2 linked regions of the Cohaesibacter gelatinilyticus genome follow. The protein of the gene in region 2 interacts with the protein of the main gene of each other region in a pairwise test. Links are inferred from orthologs where the notes say so. Each region holds a gene or a part of one and is shown on either strand. Other genes may lie near its edges. The genes, in order: ftsH and hflC.

Region 1 (11,948 bases), on a different replicon or contig from region 2:
ATTGATGCAGGAGAGCTGCGTATTCGCTTGCAGTTCCGTATGGATCGGTCTGGCAATGTGGTTGGCCAGCCGGAAATTCTTGCCGGGCCTCCTGGCAGCTTTGGCTATGCGGCCTCCCGTGCAGCGGTCCGTGCAGTGATGCGTTGTGCTCCTTATCAATTGCCCGCTGATAAATATGACCTTTGGAAAGACACAATTTTGAATTTTGATCCGTCTGACATGTTCTGATCTAATATTGGAAATGTGGCTGGAGATTTTGGAAATACGCTCAATTGGTATTCTGGCGAATTGAGACACAGTTTGAGAGACAGACAAGGAAGAGCGAAATGCGAAAAATCACATCACGATGGAGCGCTGGTTTGAGCCGCCTTGTTCAACGAAGCCTGTCTATGGCTCTTGCCCTCATGGCGCTGGTGGCTTTTGCTTCACCCGGTCACGCCTTGATTGAGATCGACATCCGTCAGGGTAATATTCAGCCGATGCCGATTGCAATCCCGAGCTTTTCCGGTGTGCCGCAAGGCGCGCAAATTGCACAAGTCGTGGAAGCGGATCTGAAACGATCCGGTCTTTTTGCTCCGCTGGATAAAAACACCTTTCTGGAAAAAGGCCTGACTTCGTCTTCTTCTCCTTCCTTTGCCAACTGGACCGTATTGAATGCGCAGGCTCTGGTAACCGGTACTGTGACGCAAGAAGCTGATGGCCGTTTGAAAGCGGAATTTCGTCTCTGGGATGTTTATGCTGGTAAGCAAATGACCGGTCAGCAATTTTTCACCGCACCAAAGAATTGGCGTCGTGTAGCGCATATCATTGCTGATGCGATCTATGAGCGTCTGACCGGCGAAAAGGGATATTTTGATACCCGTATCGTATATGTCGATGAGAGTGGTCCGAAAGCCAATCGCGTCAAACGTCTTGCTATCATGGATCAGGATGGTGCCAATGTGCGCTATCTGACCGATGGTCGGGATCTGGTGCTAACACCACGTTTCTCTCCAACCCGTCAGGAAGTTACCTATATGGCGCTGGAAGATGGGCAGCCTAAGGTTTATCTGCTCAATCTTGAAAATGGTCGCCGCTCCAATGTAGGCAAGTTTCCGGGAATGAGCTTCTCATCTCGCTTTTCTCCAGATGGCCTGAGCATTGTGTTGAGCTTGCAGCAAGCGGGGGATGCGAATATTTACCGCATGGATTTACGCAATGGTAAAATCACGCGTTTGACCAATTCCGCTTCCATTGATACCAGCCCGACTTTCTCGCCGGATGGTCGTCAGATTGCGTTTGAATCTGATCGCGGGGGGCGTCAGCAGGTTTATGTGATGAATTCTGATGGAAGCAATGTGCGTCGCATCAGCTTCGGTCAGGGCAGCTATGGTACGCCGGTCTGGTCTCCTCGTGGAGATTTGATCGCCTTTACCAAGCAATATAAAGGTCAGTTCCAGATAGGTGTGATGAAGACGGACGGATCTCGTGAGCGTATCCTGGCTGATGGCTATCACAATGAGGGGCCTACTTGGGCACCCAATGGTCGCGTGTTGATGTTCTTCCGTGAAAGCCCTGGTGCAGGTGGTGGTCCGAAGCTCTATAGCATCGATCTGACTGGTCGCAATGAATATCAGGTTCCAACACCAGCCTTTGGTTCTGACCCTGCATGGTCACCATTGGTAGAGTAGGGTAGTTGCCCTGATATCACAGTGGCGAATAGCGACTGGAATGTAGTTTGAACTGCCTTAGTCTGGCCACCTTTCTATCCGAGAGGTGGCCAATCTTATACCAACGAGGGAGAACAATAACTCATAGGATGCTTTTCGATTGTTTGCTGACAAGGCAGCTTTTGACGGACAATACCGGGGTATTTTCCGAGAAAGGTAACGATGTTCAGCGAGCAATCGAAAAGCATCGAAGGCCGAATTTTCAGGCTTTGTGGACTACGTCTCTGCTACCTTTTGGTCAACCAGACCAGGGCGGCATCAGCTCCTTGCCACAAAACCTGAAAAGTTCGGTCATATGAGCTATTCTTTCCCCTCGTTGGTATTCTTTGTGTGTCTGGTTTTTCAGTCTATGAGATTGGGTTCCACCCATTAGGCAAATGTTAACCATCTTTGCCAACGCAGGGTTAACCAGTTTAGCTCATACTTGATCAACCTTATTTGGGCTGCGACCCATGATGTTTGGGCGATTGCCCTATGGAAAATTGAGGACAGCTATGTTGTCAAAAAAAGCCTCCACTCCCGTTCGTGCTGCTCTGGCCATAGGCCTGCTGGGCGTTCTTGCTGCTTGTTCTGCCAATCCAGATAAAATGGCCAATCCGGGCCTTGCGAACAATGCGACACCGGGTTCGACCCAGGATTTTGTGGTGAATGTGGGCGACCGCGTCTTCTTTGATACCGATAGTTCCGATATCAATCCATCATCTCAGGCGACCTTGGACAAACAGGCTCTATGGTTGAACCAGTATGGCAATTATCGTGTTGCCATTGAGGGTCATGCTGATGAGCGCGGTACTCGCGAATATAACATCGCTCTCGGTGCTCGCCGTGCCAATTCGGTTCGTAATTACCTGGTCTCCAAGGGTATTGCTTCCAACCGCCTGATGACCAAATCTTTCGGTAAGGAGCGTCCCGTTGCGGTGTGTAACGATATTTCCTGCTGGTCTCAGAACCGTCGAGCAGTGACCGTGTTGTCTAACTAGTGTGGTGGAATTGAAATAGGTATCATTTATCGGCAGGTTCGTTTGCCTATTTCAATTCCTAAAACCACACTAGAAACATATATTTGCTAGTCACCCTTTTGAATCTAAAGTTCGTTCGGTACTCGCTGTTCAATGTGACGAACTTTAGATTCGGGTGACTAGTGTCTTCACGCTATCCCTGATCTCGTGATCAGGGCTCCAGACGGGGCGCTACGCGCTTGCCTATCGGCCGCCACAAAAGCGCTGTCGCTTTTGTGGGTAGCTGCACGTCAGGTGGGTTTGGTGACTCGCTTGATTGAGGATTTGAAAACCGGCTCCATGGGGCCGGTTTTTGTGTTTTTGATATCACACTGCTTCCGATGAGCATCACTTTACCAACTTGATCATAATTTTGCCCCATCAAACTGGCATGAGGGTGCAACAGTGCAAAAGAAGCCGTTAAAACACTGTCCGCAATTGGTGAATTGCAAGCTTTGTTTTAACTCCTTGTTTTGAAGCGAGTTCTTATCCGAAAAGTGCTTCAACTTTTCGGGAACAGGCTGTAAGCTCGCTTTCATTGCTGCTTGAAGGCCATTCACTTCATGGCCAGCGCATTCCTGAATTTGATTTCTGTAATGGGGATTTTGATGATCAGAACATTGGCAACCGCGACTGCTTTTCTACTTGTTGGGGCCAGTTTGGCCGGTGCGGTCAACCCCACCAATTGGAGCGAGTTGGAACAACGGGTTAGTACGATGGAAACCCAGATGCAGCGTGCGCCAATCCCGCCACTGCCTATTCCTTCTGGTCCATCTGCATCAACTGCACCAAGTCAGCAGCGTATTGTTGTGGCTCAATCTGCCGCCAATCTGGCTGTGCGCGTAGATCGGCTGGAAAACCAGTTGCGCATTTACAATGGTCAGATCGAAGAGCTGAACTTCCGAATTCGTCAAATGCAGGAACAGCTTCGCCGTTTTCAGGAAGATTCCGAGTTTCGTTTTCAGGATCTGGAAAGGGGAGGCAGCAAAAAGCGTCGTAAACAATCTCGCGCAAAGCCAAAGCAACAAGCACCAAGTCAGAATTTCGAGCAGTTGGGAACGCCACCACAGACTTTGGGTAGCTTGAATGGTGCTCAGCCCAATTTTGGTAGTGCCGCCAATCAGGCTATTGGTGGTGCCGGTGGGTCTGGGCCAGTTGATCTTTCCAGCATGCTGAACGGAGGTGCGGCTGTGCCGGGTGCCACCTTTCCAGGCGCCAACCCAATAAATCCTGGTTTGGGAAATGTTGCGCCGTCCAATCAGGTTGCGTCTCTGACAGGTGATCCGGTTACAGACTATGATCAAGCCTATGGTTTGGTGCTTCAGGGACAATATGGGCAGGCGGAAGGGGCTTTTCGTCAGTTCATAGCGTCTTACGGGACACATCAGCTTGTTGCCAATGCCCACTACTGGATTGGTGAGAGCCAGTTTCAGCGCCGCGATTATCGCGGAGCGATCGAGACTTTCCTGAATGCTTATTCTACCTATCCTCAGGCACAGAAGGCACCGGATATGCTGTTAAAGACGGGGATGTCTCTACGTCAAATCAAGGAACGTGAGGCGGCTTGCGCCACCTATGAAGAGTTGCTGGCCAAATATCCCAATGCATCTGCAGGTGTGCGCCAGAAGGTGCGCTCTGAAATTAAAAATGCCAAGTGCTAAAACATCTGGGCGTTCATCCGTTTCCATGCCATGGCCCGATGATCTGAAAGAGCGCATCACTGATGATGCACTCTATTTGCCGGAAGGTCCCTTCTCTGGCTCTGTTCTTTCGTCCCTTTTTGATGAAATCCCCTCAAAGCAAGATGGAATGTTGCTGGCGGTTTCCGGTGGACCTGATTCTCTTGCGCTTGTTATGCTGTGTTATGCTTGGCGATCACGGTTGGGACATCAAATTCCGATATATCTGGCGACAGTCGATCATGGTTTGCGCGAAGAAGCACATGCAGAGGCCGAGTATGTGGGTGAACTTGCCCAATGCCTTGCTCTGCCTCATGCGATCTTGAACTGGCAGGGCGATAAATCTTCTTCCAACTTGCAAGGCAAGGCGCGAGAAGCCCGCTATTCCTTGCTGGCCGACCATGCCCAATCGTTGGGTGTAAAGACGATTGTGACGGCCCATCATATGGATGATCAGGCTGAAACTTTCCTCATGCGGCTTTTGCGTGGATCGTCTGTGCGTGGTTTGAGTGCCATGCGCCCTGCTCGTGTTCTGAATGGCTTGATCCTGGCACGGCCTTTGCTCAAGCATTCCAAGCAGGAATTGCAGAACATTTTACAACGGTTTGATTTGAATTGGTGTGAAGATCCCTCCAATGAGAGTATCAGGTATCTCAGGGTGAATGTACGCAAGACCCTGATGCCCGTTCTTAAACGCTTTGGAGCAGATGCATCACATTTCTCAAGAACGTCGGAACGCCTTCTGCGAGCGGAAGAGGCGCTAAATTCTGTAACATTTGAGAAATTTTCCGCTCTTATGACGCCTGTGGTTGGTAGGGCTTTGGTTTGCAATATGATAGATTATTGCCTGTTGGCCGAGGAATTTCGCTTGCGTCTGTTGCAAGAGGCACTTTTTCAGGTTGCCGGTCCGGGATATCCTTGCGGGGAGCAAAGTCTGATCTCTTTGGATCAAGATCTTGTTCTATGGGATGATGCTGAAAGAAGAGTTCGCAAAAAGACGCTGGGAGCTTGTTGCTTTGCGATTTCCGGACAGCGACTATGGGTTTATCGTGAGCCAGGGCGAAAGCCTATCCTTGCAAAGCTATCGGTGGGTGAAGATTTTGATTGGCAGGGGCTATGGAATGTCCATTACCCTGATGATCGGAATATTGGGGCTCTTACATTGTCGCCTTTGGGTGAGCGTGGCAGACAAAAACTGCTGCAGACCGGTCTGTTGAAACAGGAATCACTGGTTGCGATGGAGGCCTTGCCTGCGGGAGTGATTGATGCTTTGCCTAGCGCATGGCAAGAAAATCGGCTGAAATTTGTGATGGATTTACCAGAAATAGCAAAGGCGACGGGATGTCCTCTTGAATTTTCTGAAAAAAACACGAGATTTACGAAAAATGGGTGAAGTGGGTAAACCATTTCGCATTATTTAGGGAACAAAGCCGCCTCTATGCCTTGGCAAGGGCGTGTTCGATGCCTAAATTCAAATGAAATGTAAGGATCGGCTCGTCAATTGCTTGGCACAGGCGACAGACGGGCTGCTGATACTTCCCAAAAGGAACCAAGGGAAAACATATGAACGCGAATTTCCGCAGCTTGGCATTGTGGGTGATTATTGGACTGCTGCTTATTGCATTATTCCAATTGTTCCAGAATCCATCCCAGCGCACCAATAGTCTGGAAATCCCCTTCTCTCAATTTGTAAGTGATGTGGAGCAGGGGCGGATCAAGGACGTCACCATAACAGGTCAACAGGTTACTGGTCATTTGTCAGATGGTGGCTCTTTCCAGACCTTTCTGCCAGAAAATGACACCACGCTTATTCCGCTGTTGACCAAGAATGGTGTTGCCATCACCGCCAAGCCGGAGACCGAAAGCTTCTCTTTGCTTGGTGCCCTGATTTCCTGGTTCCCGATGATCCTGATTTTGGCTGTATGGATATTCTTCATGCGCCAGATGCAGGGCGGTGGCAAGGCAATGGGGTTTGGTAAATCGAAGGCCAAGTTATTGACCGAAGCTCATGGCCGTGTTGTCTTTGATGACGTGGCTGGCGTGGATGAAGCCAAGGAAGATTTGGAAGAGATTGTTGAATTCTTGCGTGATCCGCAGAAATTCCAACGTCTTGGTGGCCGTATCCCACGCGGTGTTCTTCTGGTGGGCCCTCCGGGCACTGGTAAAACCTTGCTTGGTCGTGCCGTTGCTGGTGAAGCCAATGTGCCTTTCTTCTCCATTTCCGGTTCCGACTTCGTGGAGATGTTTGTCGGTGTTGGTGCCTCTCGCGTGCGGGATATGTTCGAGCAAGCAAAGAAGAATGCTCCATGTATCATCTTCATCGATGAGATTGATGCTGTTGGTCGCCATCGCGGCGCTGGCCTTGGTGGTGGTAACGATGAGCGTGAGCAGACTCTGAACCAGTTGCTGGTTGAGATGGATGGCTTTGAAGCCAATGAGGGCGTGATCCTTGTTGCTGCGACCAACCGTCCTGACGTTTTGGACCCGGCTCTCATGCGTCCGGGTCGTTTCGATCGTCAGATCGTTGTACCCAATCCTGATATCACCGGCCGAGAGAAGATCCTCAAGGTTCATGTGCGCAATGTGCCTCTGGCTCCGGATGTGGATCTGAAGACGCTTGCCCGTGGTACGCCTGGTTTCTCGGGTGCAGACTTGATGAACCTTGTCAATGAAGCTGCGCTTTTGGCGGCTCGCCGGGATCGTCGTCTTGTCTCCATGCAGGAATTCGAGGATGCCAAGGATAAGGTCATGATGGGTGCTGAGCGTCGGACGCTTGTCATGAGCGACGAGGAGAAGAAGCTGACCGCATATCACGAAGCCGGCCATGCCTTGGTTGCACTGCATATGCCTGCCTCGGATCCCATTCACAAGGCTACCATCATTCCTCGTGGCCGTGCTCTTGGCATGGTGATGCGTCTTCCTGAAAAGGATCAGGTCTCGCTGACTCGCGCCAAATGCAACGCTGATCTGGCTGTGGCTATGGGTGGTCGTGTCGCTGAAGAGATGATCTTTGGTTATGACAAGGTGACATCAGGGGCGACTGGTGACATTCAGATGGCAACCCGTCTGGCCCATGCCATGGCCACGCAATTTGGTATGTCTGATGAACTGGGGCCATTGCTCTACTCAGAAAACGAACAGGAAGTCTTCCTCGGACATTCTGTTGCCCGTCAGCAGCATGTCTCCGATGATACGCAAAAGCTGGTTGATAGCGAAACCAAACGTTTTGTTGAGACTGGTCTGGAAACCGCTCAGAAAATCCTGACGGATCACAAGGACGAGCTGATCATCATTGCCGAAGGTCTTTTGGAATATGAGACCCTGTCCGGTCAGGAAATTCGTGATCTGATTGATGGCAAACCGCCAGTTCGTGAAGATGATGATGAGCCGACCACACCAAAAGGATCTGCTGTCCCATCTGCTGGTGCTGTCAAGAAAGGCAGCGACAAGGGCGATGAAAGTGATGATGGCATGGAGCCTCAGCCATCGTCTTGATCTGAGATATTCCTCAGGTTTTCAAGGTAAGATTAACGCAAGGGCGCTCTTGACAGAGAGCGCCCTTTGCTGTTTCCGAGCGTCTGATTTTGGCAAAAACCGATTTTATATGCTTCTGTTTAGCGGTTTTTAATCTTGCTTGTTACATTTGAACACAAAGATTGATTGTAAAGCAGCTGGATCTTCTCACTCTGGCAAGAAAGATGAGTTAGAAGAGGCCAAGCCAGATTTGATCTGATCGCTATGTGAAGAATGAATGGAAAGGTCGGAACGGACGATGGGTAAGTATTTTGGGACTGATGGCATTCGGGGATGCGCAAACTCCTATCCTATGACAGCCGAGATTGCCATGAAGGTTGGTATGGCAACTGGCAAGCTGTTTCGGCGGGGAGATCATCGTCACCGGGTCGTGATCGGCAAGGATACACGTCTGTCCGGTTACATGCTTGAACCAGCCCTCACGGCAGGTTTTACCTCGATGGGTATGGATGTGTTTTTGTTGGGACCAGTGCCAACACCTGGCGTTGCCATGCTGACACGTTCGTTGCGTGCAGATCTCGGTGTGATGATTTCCGCCTCCCATAATCCATTCAATGACAATGGCATCAAGCTGTTTGGTCCGGATGGATACAAACTTAATGACGAGCTGGAAGCCAAGATCGAAGCTATGCTGGATCAGGACATGTCCAGCCAGTTGGTAAAGCCCGAGCAATTGGGGCGGACCAAACGTATTGAAAGTGTCTACGATCGTTATATTGAATTTGCCAAACGCACTCTGCCACGTGCCATGTCTCTGGATGGTCTACGGGTTGTCGTTGATTGTGCTCATGGCGCTGCCTATCGTGTCGCGCCGGATGCTCTATGGGAGTTGGGTGCCGAGGTCGTGAGCATTGGAGTTGATCCGAACGGCTTCAATATCAATGACAAATGTGGGTCTACCCATGTTGATGTCTTGATCGACAAGGTCAGGGAAGTGCGTGCGGATATCGGCATCGCGTTGGATGGTGATGCGGACCGGGTGATCATTGTCGATGAAACCGGCCATCGGGTTGATGGTGATCAGCTTATGGCTGTGGTTGCGGAGAGCTGGGCCAAGGAAAATCGCTTGTCCGGTAACGGTATTGTCGCGACTGTCATGTCCAATCTTGGTCTTGAGCGCTTTTTGGGCGGTTTGGGGCTGGATCTTGCGCGTACCAAGGTTGGTGATCGGTATGTTGTGGAACATATGCGTCAGCATGGTTTCAATGTGGGAGGTGAACAGTCAGGCCATTTGGTTCTCTCTGATTATTCTACCACGGGAGATGGTTTGATTGCTGCTTTGCAAATTCTTGCTGTGGTCAAGAAGATGAACAAGCCTGTGAGCGAGGTTTGCAATCGCTTTGAACCTGTGCCTCAGCTTTTGAAGAATGTGCGTTATAGCAGCGGTGCACCGCTTGAAATGGACAATGTGAAAGCTGCTATTGTCTCGGGTGAGGAGCGTCTTGGTAATTCAGGCCGTCTTGTGATCCGTCCATCAGGGACCGAACCTTTGATCCGCGTTATGGCGGAAGGCGATGATCATGACCTGGTTGAGCTGGTTGTCGATGACATTTGCGATGAGGTACGGAAGGTCAGCCAGGGCTGATATTTGAATTAGCGTTGCTGGTTGGAAGCATAGTGATTTGTGGATGAGGCGTCGGGCGATTGTCGGGCGCCTTTTCTATTGCTCAAGATCAGGCCTGTCAGAATGATGATGAAGCCTATCCATGCGAGGTTGTTCAGGCTTTCTCCCAAAAACAGAATGCCGCCCAACGTGGTAAGAGCCGGAATAATATAGTTGCTGGTGGTCACGAAACTGGCTGAAGTTTCCTGAAGCAAGATGAATAGAACGATAGAGGCAATGGCTGTTGGCACCAGACCCAGGTAAGCCAGAATCAACCAGCTATGAAGAGGCGTGGTTTCAATTGATATTTCAGGATTGAAGATCCAGCATGCAATGAGCAACATGAGCGCGGCGATCAGTACGACTACTGTTGCTTTATCGATATTATCTGCCTGTGGCATACGGCGTGTTAGTACTCCACTGGCCGCATAGCAGAAGGCTGCAAGGAAAATTGCCAGCTGGCCTATGAGCTCCATGGTGTCTGTTGCAGAGTTGCTGGAAGATGTTTCTGTGGTTCGCCAAGGGTTGATGACGAGGATGACCCCGATGAAACCCAAGGTGAAGCCGCCAAGTTTGATACGGGTCATCTTTTCATCTGGCAATAGCAGGTGAGCCAACCCCAGAACAATCAGTGGAACGGTTCCCATCAAAATTCCGGCAACTGATGAGGTGGTGAATTGGGTTCCCCAAGCGATCAATAGGAAAGGGGCGGCAGAGCTGAGCAATCCCAGTAAAATCAGCCACAAAGTGTGATGCCAGCCAAGGCTCCAGGGTTTTTTGTAAAAAACCAATCGATAGATGATGAGAATGATCGCGCCTCCGGTCAGTCGCCCGGCTGTCACCCATAAGGGAGGGATCTCCAGAACTGCGACGCGGGTCAAAATGATGGCCGAACTCCAGGAAAGAATCAAAAAGAGCAGAAGGAGCCAGTGACGCGCGGTAATTATGGGCATTGAAGGGCCTTGTAGGAGGGGAGCATAAGCTGTGCGGGGAGCCTAGAGGATTAAACTGGAGAGTGCAAACTTACCGAATAATGCGGCTGGTAAGGATTTGTTAAGATAAAATTTTGCAATTTGCATGAATATATATTCTAATTCTTATCATGACTTGTGTATTTGGTGTTGTTAACCTTAATTGTTGTAGTTAATCGAGTATTAAGGAAATTCTGCGATCTTTTCTCTTGAGTAAATATCTCAAATGCTTGTTCAGACATTTGTATCGAGAGGAAAATGAGATGAGCAGCCTCAAAAGAAATCTGTTTTTGAGTGTGTTCGGGGCCGCTATGTCCGCTGGCGTTGCTATGGCAGCGGATTTGCCAACTCCCCCGGTCATTGAATATGAGCCAGAGACTTTGGTCGAGATTGGTTCCAGTTGGTATCTGCGTGGCGATATTGGCTATGCAGCTTACAGCAATCCGGATGCTTCGTGGCAGGATCCTACCAACGGCCATCGTGCATTCATTAAGGAAGAGATTGACAATGGTTGGTTGATTGGTGGTGGTTTCGGCTATTACTTCAACGAACATCTACGTGCTGATGTTACGGTTGACTATCGCCATGAAGCCAAGTTCAAGGGCATGGTGGGTGGCTGTGGTGGCTGTTCTGGTGGTTATTCCAATGAGTCCGCCAAATTCAGTGCATGGACCTTGATGCTGAACGGTTACTATGACTTCGGTACCTGGAATTCCGTAACACCATATGTTGGTGCCGGTATCGGTCTGACTCATTTGACCCTTGGTGGTTATGCGACCAGTAACGGTGTGCCATTCTCTGATGGTGACAATACCAATTTTGCATGGAATCTGATGGCTGGTGCCGTGGTTGACATTGAAGAAGGTTGGAAATTCGATGCCAATTATCGCTTCCTGTCCATGGGTGAAGCCAAGACTGGTACTACATTTACAAATGGTACCAATGCCCAGAACCCTGTGAAGATTGAAGATATTTATGCGCATGAATTCCGTGTAGGTCTGCGCTACGATCTGGACTAAGGGTTTGTTGTTTTCCCTGGAGCAGGTGCGACGTCGCTCTTGGGCAGATCAAATGCACGGTTCCAGGAGCTGACTTTGGCTCCTGGTGGGAAAGTCAGGATGCCAAATCCTCTCGAAAAGGCGATCATCTCTGGATGGTCGCCTTTTTCGATTTTATCAATATGATTACACCATGCTGCTCAAAAGTTATCAACATGACGAGAATGATAGGCACCTCGAAAAGAGGAGAAAGTTTCTTATGATTTTAAATTTCCCTTACAGGAAACATATTTAGGGAGTTCACATAGGTCATTGGATGAAAATTTGATGATGTGATGAATTTGTCGTTGACGCTGTCCGGCGTTTTGTCTACCCCCGTCCGTGGGACACCTCTCCCCAACGAGAGGCAACTATCTGTGAGGGTAGCTAATTATGAGCACTACACTACCGGCCACA
Region 2 (11,909 bases):
GCGGCATGGCCTGCACCCTGCTCGTGGCGCACCAGAATATGCTGTAGCTCGTCTTGTTGGAAAATCTCATCATAAATCGGGAGAACAGCCCCACCGGGATAGCCAAAGACATGGTCAACACCCTGATCTTTCAGAGCTTGAATAACCATTTCAGCGCCTGTCATCTGCCGTGTCATTTATTCCATTCCTCAAAACTGCCAACAGTCCACATGTCTTATCATTCTTGCGCCAATAAAAAAGGGCCCGTCAGAGGCCCTAGATGCGCACTACTATTTGCAATGGTTACCCAACCATCACAGCAGCGCGCCTACTCACTAGAATGACAAGAATATTTCGCATAATCGACTTTTCGTTTCCATTCATTTCGCGAAGCAACCTAATGAGCTTCAAATAATTCGTCAAGTCATAAAGCCGTGGTTTTTAACGATTAGACCAGACTTTAGGCTAATTTCCACGTCTATTTTGCTGCATCCGCGCTTCAAAATGAGCAAATGCAGCATTTGCGGTCTCAAACACCGGCCAATCACCCATCTGGTTGCGGATCCAGGTCATCTGCCGCTTGGCATAGCGCCGAGTATCACGCTTGCATAAAGTGATGGCTTCATCAAGCGTCATCTTACCTTTGCTATGGTTTGAGAGATGTTCCACCCCGATTGCCTTCATGGCTGGCAGGATTGGATCAATTCCGAGCGCGCACATATGATTGGCCTCATCGATACCTCCCAGTTCAACCATTTGATCAAACCGATCCTCAATTTTTTTGTATACCACTTCACGAGGAGGACAGAGGACCAGCCGCCACGCATCTTGTACAACATTTACATCATGGCGCATGGCACTTTGCGCCTGCCAATAGAGCAAGGACTTTCCCGTTGCGTCATAGATTTCCAATGCACGCAAGATGCGCTGTGTGTCGCCAGGCTTTAATATTGCAGCCATGTCCGGATCTCGCTCGGTCAACAACTCATGCAAGGCTTCGGCTTCGCCCAGCCGTTCCTGTTCTACTTTCCAATATTCTCGGATCTCGGCAGGCACATCCGGCATATCATTCAAACCTTGCAACAGGGCCTTGAAATACAGTCCTGTCCCTCCGACCAAAATAGGACATCGACCTGAGGTACGAATATCCTTGATCTGCGCCACCGCATCATCCAGCCAACGCCCCACAGAAAAACGCTCACCTGGATCTACATACCCATAGAGCCGGTGCTCAACACCCGACATTTCCTCTTCGAACGGACGTGCAGACAGGATCTGCAAACCGTCATAGATCTGCATACTATCAGCGTTGACAATCACCCCATCAACCATTTGCGCAATCCTCAACGCCAAAGAAGACTTGCCGCTGGCGGTCGGTCCCGCTATCAACACAGCATCAGGGATGGAGTGGGTCATCATTTTCGTCCATTTGCCAAATCAATCAACCAGGCCAGATGCCTATGGCATTCTGAGCATTGCGGGGTTCCATGTCTTTTGTTCTGACCGCCATCAGCGCACCAGCCAGACCAGTCATCACATCCGATCTTGTGGCCAAAATTCAGTCACTCATCAAGGTGGATCACACAATTTCCTGGCTTATGCAGGATGTAGCAGTTGATTTTATCATTCCAGAACACCCTGACTTTGCCAATTTGCAGGCGGAAGTCAAAATTGCCCTTGCTCGGACTCCGGTCGATTTGACACTGCAACCGATTGACGGGCGCCGCAAACAGCTGCTGCTGGCTGATATGGATTCAACCATGATCCAACAGGAATGCATTGATGAGCTTGCTGATGAAGTTGGCCTGAAAGATAGTGTCTCCTCTATCACCGCTCGTGCCATGCGTGGAGAAATCGATTTTGAGCCAGCCTTGAAAGAGCGCGTAGCCCTTCTCAAAGGTCTGGATCTGTCCGTAGTCGACAAGCTGTTTGAAAACCGTATCACCTACACGCCAGGTGGCAAGACCTTGATCCAGACCATGAAGGCCAATGGCGCTTATTGCGCATTGGTTTCTGGTGGTTTCACTCACTTCACTTGCCGTGTACGAGCAGAACTCGGTTTTGATGAAGATCGCGCCAATCTGCTAATTGAGGAAAATGGGACACTCTCCGGTGAAGTTGGCATGCCGATCCTTGGCAAGGACGCAAAGCGGCAACGCCTTCATGAATTGGCGAAAGAGCTCAATCTCGATCTGAATCAGTCAATGGCCGTCGGTGACGGTGCCAACGATTTGGCGATGATTGAAGACGCTGGAGCCGGAGTGGCCTTGCATGCCAAACCAGCTGTCGCTGCTCAAGCTCGCTTCGTCATCGATCATGGCGATCTGACCGGGTTGCTATTCCTACAGGGATATAAAGCCGAAGAGTTCGTCACCAACTGATAGAGCGAAAGATTCAACTCGGACCTAAAAAGGGGCTAATCGGCCCCTTTTCTTTTATCCATGTCCAGATATCTATTCCTTTGGCAATCGAAGTGGGACGAACACCAACTCCCCACCATCAGGTCGCGCCAGCAAGAAGAGAATTGTCTGCTTACCTTCACTTTTGTGGGCTTGAACCCGCTTGGCCACATCTTCTGGTGTAGAGACGATTTCCTGATCCATCTCCACGATTACCATGCCAGCAGCTATGCCCTTTTCAGCAGCCTGACTACCTGGTTCCACAGCTTCCACCACAACCCCTTCAACGGTTGCTCCAAGACCGTGTTTCTTACGCTCTGCCTCCGTAAGAGATGTCAAACTCATTCCCAATAGTATGGGACTGGATTGTTCTTTTCTGCTCAACCTCTGCAAATCTTCACTCGCTTCAAGATGGCCGATTTTAACAGTCAAAGTCTGCCTCTTGCCCTTGCGAATGATGACAACTTTAACCTTGCGACCGATCTTGGTGTCCGCAACCATACGGGTCAGATCCCGAATGGTATCAATGTCACGCCCGTCAAAGCCAATCACAACATCACCTGGACGAATTTGGGCAGCATAAGCTGGTCCTTCTTCGTTCACCCAGGACACCAATGCTCCACGCACTTCATCAAGCCCCAACCCTTCAGCAAGATCTTCTGTTACCTGTTGAATGCGAATACCAAGCCAACCACGACGCGTCTCACCATATTCCTTCAATTGATCCAGAACATGCTGGGCAATCTCGGAAGGAATGGCAAAACCAAGGCCAATTGACCCACCAGTAGGTGAAATAATCGCGGTATTGATACCGACTACATTGCCATGCATATCAAACAATGGACCACCACTATTGCCTCTATTGATCGCAGCATCCGTTTGAATGAAATTGTCATAAGGTCCGGAATTGATATCGCGGTTACGGGCAGACACAATTCCGATGGTAACAGAACCACCCAACCCAAAAGGGTTACCAATGGCCATAACCCAATCCCCTACCCGCATGGTCTCCGACGGTCCAAATTTGACAGTTGGCAGAGGCTTGTCGCTATCTACTTTCAAAATGGCCAGATCGGTCTTGCTATCACGCCCCAGAATCCTGGCAATGAGCTGTTTGCCATCTGAAAACTTGACCGAAATTTCATCAGCATCAGAGATGACGTGATTATTGGTCACAATCAAACCGGACGGATCAATCACAAAACCCGAACCAAGAGATTGAACCTTTTGTTTGCGCTTTTTTGTAGCTCCATCTTTTTCAAAAAAATCTTCGAAAAATTCTTGGAACGGAGATCCTTCCGGCACTTGGGGGATAGGAATACCACGCCGTGTTTCGACCACTTGCGTGGTCGAGATATTGACCACAGCTCCCATCAACTGATCAGCCAGATCGGCCACCGATTTCGGTCCGCGCGCAGTCTCATGAGCATCAACGGCCGGAGCAACAAATACAGCGCCAAGAAAACCAAGTCCGATAGCAGCAATGGTGGTTCTCGCCCAACGTGCGAGCCAAAGAGCTTTCTTGTCCACCGAACGATTGTGATCGATATCGCAGCTGCTTCTCATAGACTTAATATCCTATATTACCTTCACCCTATCGTGTCATGTCTGAATGACAGAAAAAAGGTCAGTCAACTCAAATCCCGATCAAACCCACGTCAAATAATGGGCATTTCGCAAGGTCAAAGCTTGAACCATCACGCAAAAAGGCCTGCAGCTCATTTAAGCCGCAGGCCCCATTTTTATGAAGATCGGATCAGCCAGACAATCACAACTCCCAACGCCATGGCGATCACACCTCCAAGACGCAGATTGGAAGAAGGGATGGTCAACATCTCGACCATCATCCTCTTCATTGAGTCTGGAGCAATTGCATAAATCAATCCCTCCAGAACCAATACCAGCCCGATTGCCAGGCCCAGCTCAGTCATCAAAGCCTATCCTTTGCTGACCTTACTGCGCCGCAGGAGCAGATTGTTTTTGCGCGCCGCCAAAGAAGTCAAAGAATTCACCCTCTGGAGACAGAACCAGACGGGTATCTCCTTTTGCGAGGCTGCGTTCATATGCCTGCATGGTACGGTAAAACTCAAAGAAACTTGCATTTTTACCATAGGCAGCGGAGAAAATAGCATTCCGTTCCGCATCGCCTTCACCTCGAGTGATTTCAGAGTCACGCTTGGCATTTGCGATGATCACAGTCGCATCGCGATCAGCACGAGACCGGATTTGACGAGCAACTTTCTCACCATCGGCACGAATACCATTGGCTTCCTGCTGACGCTCTGTCTGCATCTGGCGATAAACAGCATCGGAGTTCTCGCGAGGCAGATCAGCACGACGAATACGATAATCGACCAGCTCAACACCCAGACGTTTGGTCTTGATGTTGACCGAGTCACGAATCGCTTCCACCAATTGATCACGCTTGTCACGAACAATATCACGGAAATCCAGATCAGCCGCACCATCACGCAAAGACGAATCCATGAAGCCGTTCAACTGACCTTCGAGGTTGATCAGGGTTTTGGCTTTCTGTTTGAACAGGATTGGATCTGTAATCTTGTAGCGAGCGAAGGAATCGATCACCAGACGCTTTTTGTCGGAGGCAATAACCTCACGTTCGGACTGTTCCAGATAACGCGCCCGCTTATCAAGATATTCCACGCGTTGAATGAACGGTATCTTGAAATACACACCCGCATCAGCAACCGCTTTTTCAATACGGCCAAACTGGGTGATCACAGCCTGCTCCATTGGATAAACAATAAAGACAGACATATAAACGCCAATCGCAACAAGACCGGCAACAAAAAGACTGAAAATAGCTTTACCAGACATGCTTAGTTCCCCGCCTTCTTGGTCAATTCATTAAGCGGCAGATATGGCACAACACCACTTCCTTCTCCGCCCTTGTTATCCAGAATGATCTTGTCAGAAGAACCCATGACTTTTTCCATGGTCTCCAGATACAAACGCTTGCGAGTGATATCCGGGGCTTTTTCATATTCGCCCAGAACTTTCATAAAGCGATCTGCCTGACCACGAGCTTCAGCCACAGTCTGCTCACGATAGGCGTTTGCAGCTTCCAAAATCTGTGCGGAACGACCTTCTGCTTCCGGCACAATCTTGTTGGCATAGGCCTGTGCTTCGTTCTGAAGACGGACATTATCGGCCTTCGCCGCCTGCACATCGCGGAACGCATCAATCACTTGTTCAGGTGGCTCGACATCCTGCAACTGAACCTGAATGATGTTGATGCCAGCTTTATAAGTATCCAACATCTTCTGGGTCAATTCCTGCGCGGCCAACTGAACAGCAGGACGATCACCAGTCTGGATCTCATCCATGGTGTTCCGCCCCACCACTTCACGCATTGCCGATTCTGCAACCTGTTTCACAGCCAAATCAGGACTGGCAACATTGAACAGATATTGCTCGGGATCCTTGATGTTCCACTGAACCTTGAAGTCCACATCAATGATGTTTTCATCACCAGTCAGCATCAAGCTTTCTTCGGGTACATCCCGACGGCTGGTGCCACGATTGGACGTGAATTCACGCGATCCAATGGTGATATCGCGAATCTGATCCACATTGACGGTCTCTGCACGACCAACTGGATATGGCAGATTATAGTTCAAACCCGAGGTTGACACGCCAAAAGGCTGTCCAAGAACCATCTCGACACCCAGCTCACCTTCCTTGACGGTATAAAAGCCGGTTGCCAGCCACAAAGCTGCAGCACCGATAGCAATCAGGCCAATGCCCTTGCCACCAAGAGAACCGCCACCTTGGCCTCCGCCAGGAAAAGCACGTTTCAGCTGCTCTTGACCTTTGCGGATCATATCTTCCAGATCTGGGGGATTGGGGCCGGAATTCTGTGGTCCTTGTCCCCAAGGTCCACCATTGTTACCGCCACCTTTCCAGGGGCCTCCGCCACCGCCATTCTGATTGCTCCAAGGCATAGTCTATCCTTATGTTAGGAACCAATTGACCCAAATGTTTGTGCTCTTTTATATCCGCGGTTGTAAAGAAGCGGTTACAAGGCATGCAGCATCATTCGAGCCATTGTGCAAATTTCGTTCGTGAAAACAAAGTGGTGAGCAGCGAGATGAAAATCAAGAGGAAATAGGGACAAACTCGCCACTTTTGGTGAATAATAGCCCAATATTGAACACAGCAGGGAGTTGCCCGACAATAATGGCTTCCCAAAGAACCAAAGCAAGCATCAATCATGCACAATCAAAGAACTGCCGATCATCCGAATCCTTCCCCTCACTCACGCTCGGTGGGAGAAATGATGAATCTTGGGCCACAAAGTCAAAAATGGTTGAAGGAGCTGGAGATTCATACTGAAGAAGATCTGCGCAAGCATGACATACTCGATGTCTATCTTGAGCTAAAGGCCCGCCATCCTCAAAAAACCACGCTCATGATGTTGTGGGCGCTGCAAGGCGCATTATTGGACATGAACTGCATTTATCTGCCAGCAGAAATCAAGGACCAGCTGAAAAAAGAGCTAGCCGAACGCAAATAACAAAACCAATCCCGCTCTATCGACGCTCATAAATGGCAAAAGTCATGGGCGCACTATCCCGCTCCCCTTGCATCGTTTCATCTTTGGAGATCTGCTTCCATACCTGCTCATCAATATCTGGAACAAAGGTATCGCCTTCAGGTTCTGCATGAACATGGGTGACATAGAGACGATCAGCCCGATCCCAAAGAGCTTTATAAATTGACCCGCCGCCAATCACTGCGATCTCGTCAACGCCCTTCACATCGGCATCTTGTTCACAAATTTCCATCGCATTCTCAATGGATGAGGCAATCAGAATTCCTTTGGCAGAGAAAGTCTCATCACGGGTAATGACCACATTCGCACGCCCCGGCAAGGGTCGCCCAATGCTTTCAAAAGTACGCCGTCCCATCAACAACGGCTTTCCCATAGTCAGAGCCTTGAAGCGTTTCAAATCGGATGAGACATGCCAGGGCATGTCATTATCCTTGCCAATCACCCCGTTATCGGCCACGGCAAAATGAAATACTATTTTGGGCTGGCTATTTTCCTGCACCATTACACGGCCACCTCACCGGCAATATGCGGATGCGGGTCATAATCGCTCAACTCAAAATCCTCATATACGAAAGAAAACAGATCTTTTCGCTCTGGATTGAGCCTCATTTTCGGTAAAGAGCGGGTATCACGGGTCAATTGCAAACGCGTTTGCTCGAAATGATTGGAATAGAGATGTGCATCCCCCAGAGTATGAACGAAGTCACCAGGTTTCAGGTCGCAAACCTGGGCAATCATCATGGTCAACAAGGCATAAGATGCAATATTGAACGGTACGCCAAGAAAGACATCAGCCGAACGCTGGTAGAGCTGGCAAGATAACTTGCCATCCGCCACATAGAACTGGAACAGGCAATGGCAAGGAGGCAAAGCCATCCGCTCGACGTCTGCCGGGTTCCACGCAGTCACCATCAAACGACGACTATTGGGATTGGTCTTGATCTGCCCCACCAACTGACTGATCTGATCGATTGTGCCGCCATCACGTGCAGGCCAGCTGCGCCATTGATGGCCATAAACAGGCCCCAAATCACCATTCTCATCGGCCCATTCATCCCAGATTCGAACCTTGTTATCTTTCAAATAAGCAATATTGGTATCACCAGCCAAAAACCACAAAAGCTCATGAATAATTGAACGCAAATGCAGCTTTTTGGTCGTGAGCAACGGGAAGCCGTCACTTAGATCAAATCGCATCTGATGGCCAAAAACGGAGCGTGTACCAGTGCCGGTGCGGTCGCCCTTATCGACGCCGTTTTCCAATATATGACGCATAAGATCGAGATAGGCCTGCATGATCGCTCCTTGAAAGCATGGATTGGATATTCGCTATTTAGCCGATTCGACGCAGCAATAACCAATTCAAATCGTGGATGGTTTTCATTCCCCCCCTTTCTTTCCCGTAAGCCGCACCCTATATTCAAAATGTCACTCACGTGACTATGGCAATAAATGGCCTCTGTAATAAGCCTATCGGACCCGGGGGCGGTACCCGGCGCCTCCACCATAAGAACCGTCTTCTCCATCAGAGAGTTGGCGATTTTTATGATGGGGGCGAAATAGGATCGACGAGGGTGTAAAAATTGTGTTTTTGCTCGGCATTGTACCACCGTTATCGGGCTAATTTTGTAGTTGCAAACGACAACTATGCAGGGTCACGCCTCGCTGCTGCTTAAGCAGTGCGGTAACCCACTGAACTCCTAGTCGGTTTGCTCGGCTAGGCGGGGTTCGGAGGCACCTGGCAACAGAAGCCTCCACTGATTTTCCAAACCTTAGGGCCCGTCCGTGCGAATGATACAGGAACCGCGGTCCGTGAAGGGAGAACTCCATGTCCGAAGACCTGATCCGTTATGATATTCTGGCACAAGACGCCTTACGCGGTGTGGTCAAAAAGGTTTTGACCGAAGTGTCCGGCACTGGTCTTCCTGGAGAGCATCATTTTTATATCACTTTCAATACGCAAGCCCCTGGCGTACGTATTTCCCCGAGATTACTGGGCAAGTATCCCAAGGATATGACCATCGTTCTACAGCACCAATTCTGGGATATGCAGACCAGTGAAACTGCCGTTGAAATCGGCCTGTCTTTCGACGGCATCCCGGAGAAGCTCTATATTCCTTATACCTCCATCATTTCTTTCATTGATCCCAGCGTGCATTTTTCACTGCAGTTCGAGGTTGAAGAGGAATATGACGAGGATGAAGAAGATGAAAATCTGATCTCTGAAGAAGAACAGGACGATATTATCCTCTCGGTGATTGGTGACGTTGACGAAGAAAAAAGCGAATCGCCAAAAAGTACCAAGGACGACAAAGATCAGGCAGCTGCAAATGCCGAAAACAAAGATGCAGAAAATGTTGAAGAGAAAGATGGTGACAAAGGTGAAAGCGAAGCAAAGCCGGAAGGTGCAGAAGTTGTATCTCTGGATGCATTTCGCAAAAAGTGAACCCCCGACCGGATATATCTCACGCACCATCACGTCATCAGCTGACTTTCAAGGAGGCTTTCATGGCAGAAATCATCAATCTGCGGCAGGCCCGCAAGGCAAAGATACGCACTGAAAAAGACGTTAAAGCCACCGAAAATCGTCGTTTACATGGACGCAGCAAACAAGAAAAGCAGCAATCCAGAAATGAAGCATCCAGACTGAAGCAACATCTGGATGGTCACAGATTGAATTCTGCAAATTCCGATGAACCGGAATAGATAGAAAGAGATGCAAAAGCACTCCGTCACCATTTCTGGCCACCGCACCTCCATCAGTCTGGAAGACGAGTTCTGGATTGGTCTCAAGGCCATTGCTGCCACACGCAACAGATCTCTGGCAGATGTCATTCGCCAGATCGACAAGGATAGAGGAAGTACAAATCTGTCCTCCGCCATCAGACTGGCTGTGCTCAACTTTTATAAAGCACAGATTCAACCCACTCCTTCTCCGGATAACGAAACATATCAGTCCAACTGAATGATCAAATCAGGCGACTGACGCAGCCGCTCGAACAGATCCTGTTGGCTTCCCCGCTCATATCCCAATGAAACCCCACGCGCCGGAGCTTTGGGTAAAATCCTCAATCGATTGGGCAACACCTGAATTGCGTCAGCACCGACAGTTTCATCTGCCGAAACAATGGTGCCGGTGGTTTCAATTCCACCAGTAACTATCCCATTTTGAGCACTGAAAGACAAAGGGTCAGCTGGCTGATCACTGGATTGACTACCTTGCTGCAATGGTGCCAATGGCTTGATCTCAATACCATTCGGATCAAGTTCATCGGGGTTGATCCATTCTTTACGCGGTTTTCTCTGTTTGCGACGCAACTCCTCAATCCGCAAGCGCTCTACCTCTTGCAGACGCAAGAGTTCCTGACGAGCAGCTTCAGCTTTGCGAGCCTCTTCAGCTTTACGCTCTTCCTCAGCCAAGCGAACTTCTTCCGCCTCTCGAGCCAACCGGGATTCTTCTTGTTGTCGTGCAGCCTCCGCCTCTTGAGCTTTTCTGGCTTCTTCCTCAGCGCGGCGTTTTTCTTCAGCTTGACGGACCAACTCTGCTTCGCGGGCTTTCTTGGCTTCCAAAGCTTCCTGAGCTTTGCGGGCAATCTCTTCCTTCGCCCTACGTTCCGCTTCTTCCTTGGCTGCAAGAGCGTCGATTTCCCGTCGCTTGGCCTCCTGACGATAGAGTTTGATTTTTCTCCGGAACCCTTCTTTCTCCAGAATGTCGGCCTGCATGGTCTCAATGCGGTCAACTTCTCGCTCAAACGCTCGAATGCTCAAATACCCGGTGAAAGGCGCCACGTCTATCAGACGTTTCGGTTCAGCCAATGCACCAGAAAAAACGACACCAACTTCCGGTACCGCACCGGTGACCGCATCTTCTTCTCTTGGTTTTACAGAAATAGACCAATCACCGGCCAATGTCTGTTCATTCAGATCCATGGTCAAGCTGCCACGAGATAGCAGTCCATCGCTGTCATTACCAATCGACCCGGTCCGAAGAGCCCCACCTGCAAGACGGAATGTACCATCAAGACTTGCAACATTCACCGATCCAGCATCGAGATGTGATTGAAACGCATCAGAAATCGCCTTGTCTTCCAATGGCAGCCCAGCATCCACTGCCCGCACAACCAAATCAAAAGCCGAAGGGTTCAAATAGCGCAAAACAGCTTTTTTTACAGTGAAGGCTCCCGAACCTGACAGTGTTGAAACCATACCGGCCAAAGAGCGACCTTGTGCCTCAAAGTCAATCACGCTATCCAACAAACCATCGGCAACGGCGCGCCCTTCTCTCTCCCAAACCAACGGAGCCAAAGCGACATCCCCAACCTGCACATGGCCTTTGGCAACACCTTGCCCGTCAACATTGCTGATCTGCAAATTACCAGACACGGAACCACCTTCAAGGAGGCCTTTCATATTGCGAATAATCAGTTGATCAGGTTGCCAGGAAAGCTCGAATTTCGGCTGTTGAAGTATATAAGGAGCCGCCAATTCCATGGAACGTGCATCAACATTGAGCTTTAGGCGCACGGGATAGAGTTCACCAACCTTGGATGGAGGTAAAAAGGCTATATCCTGCCAATCAGTACTATTTGATGTGAGGCGTCCCGGGCCAAGCAGACTTTCACCCAACCAATATCCATCCAGATCTCCCAGCGAAAGAGATCCTTCCATCAACCCTTCATTGCCTTCCAGGCGATAAACAAGATCACCCGCAATTGGCTGACGATTCCAGCGTCCCCGCAGATCCTGCCAACGAGCATTATCCCCCTCATAGCGAAACTTTGCTGACAACTCGACCGGCAAGGCCTGCGCAAGATCTCCCATTGGCAATCCAAGAGCCAAAAAATAAGGTGCTAAATCATCAGCTTGCAACGCGAGATCACCCTCAACGTGAGTTTTAGCCAGCACATCTTTTCCATCACGTTTTAATGTACCGGAAAATTCCAACCCACCATCTT

What was found.
Region 1: the proteins of hflC (region 2) and ftsH interact in binary tests that used the Escherichia coli proteins (3 or more experiments, as listed by UniProt). The link is inferred for Cohaesibacter gelatinilyticus from one-to-one orthologs.

What each region holds. Positions count from the first base shown.
Region 1 is NZ_OBEL01000006.1:295,496-307,443, reverse strand. What follows is about bases 5,479-8,415. They hold ftsH (ATP-dependent zinc metalloprotease FtsH), read left to right. Parts: upstream 5,479-5,949; coding sequence 5,950-7,881; downstream 7,882-8,415. Other genes in these bases: glmM (phosphoglucosamine mutase), read left to right, coding at 8,159-8,415; tilS (tRNA lysidine(34) synthetase TilS), read left to right, coding at 5,479-5,779. Also shown: CRO57_RS20980 (cell envelope biogenesis protein TolA), read left to right, coding at 1-228; Tol-Pal system beta propeller repeat protein TolB, read left to right, coding at 327-1,670; peptidoglycan-associated lipoprotein Pal, read left to right, coding at 2,204-2,689; tol-pal system protein YbgF, read left to right, coding at 3,271-4,368; more of tilS, read left to right, coding at 4,355-5,478; more of glmM, read left to right, coding at 8,416-9,505; CRO57_RS20940 (DMT family transporter), read right to left, coding at 9,514-10,476; CRO57_RS20935 (outer membrane protein), read left to right, coding at 10,758-11,513; CRO57_RS20930 (phosphoserine transaminase), read left to right, coding at 11,925-11,948. UniProt on the Escherichia coli protein: Acts as a processive, ATP-dependent zinc metallopeptidase for both cytoplasmic and membrane proteins. Plays a role in the quality control of integral membrane proteins.
Region 2 is NZ_OBEL01000001.1:2,071,819-2,083,727, forward strand. The notes cover bases 3,275-6,172. They hold hflC (protease modulator HflC), read right to left. Parts: upstream 5,217-6,172; coding sequence 4,332-5,216; downstream 3,275-4,331. Other genes in these bases: CRO57_RS09440 (Do family serine endopeptidase), read right to left, coding at 3,275-3,944; CRO57_RS09445 (DUF2065 domain-containing protein), read right to left, coding at 4,121-4,309; hflK (FtsH protease activity modulator HflK), read right to left, coding at 5,219-6,172. In the rest of the region: CRO57_RS09425 (acetolactate synthase 3 large subunit), read right to left, coding at 1-176; tRNA (adenosine(37)-N6)-dimethylallyltransferase MiaA, read right to left, coding at 445-1,395; phosphoserine phosphatase SerB, read left to right, coding at 1,467-2,360; more of CRO57_RS09440, read right to left, coding at 2,433-3,274; more of hflK, read right to left, coding at 6,173-6,343; CRO57_RS09460 (TfoX/Sxy family DNA transformation protein), read left to right, coding at 6,676-6,915; CRO57_RS09465 (dihydrofolate reductase), read right to left, coding at 6,932-7,456; CRO57_RS09470 (thymidylate synthase), read right to left, coding at 7,456-8,250; CRO57_RS09480 (SspB family protein), read left to right, coding at 8,783-9,400; CRO57_RS09485 (DUF4169 family protein), read left to right, coding at 9,463-9,660; CRO57_RS09490 (ribbon-helix-helix domain-containing protein), read left to right, coding at 9,671-9,919; CRO57_RS09495 (AsmA family protein), read right to left, coding at 9,907-11,909.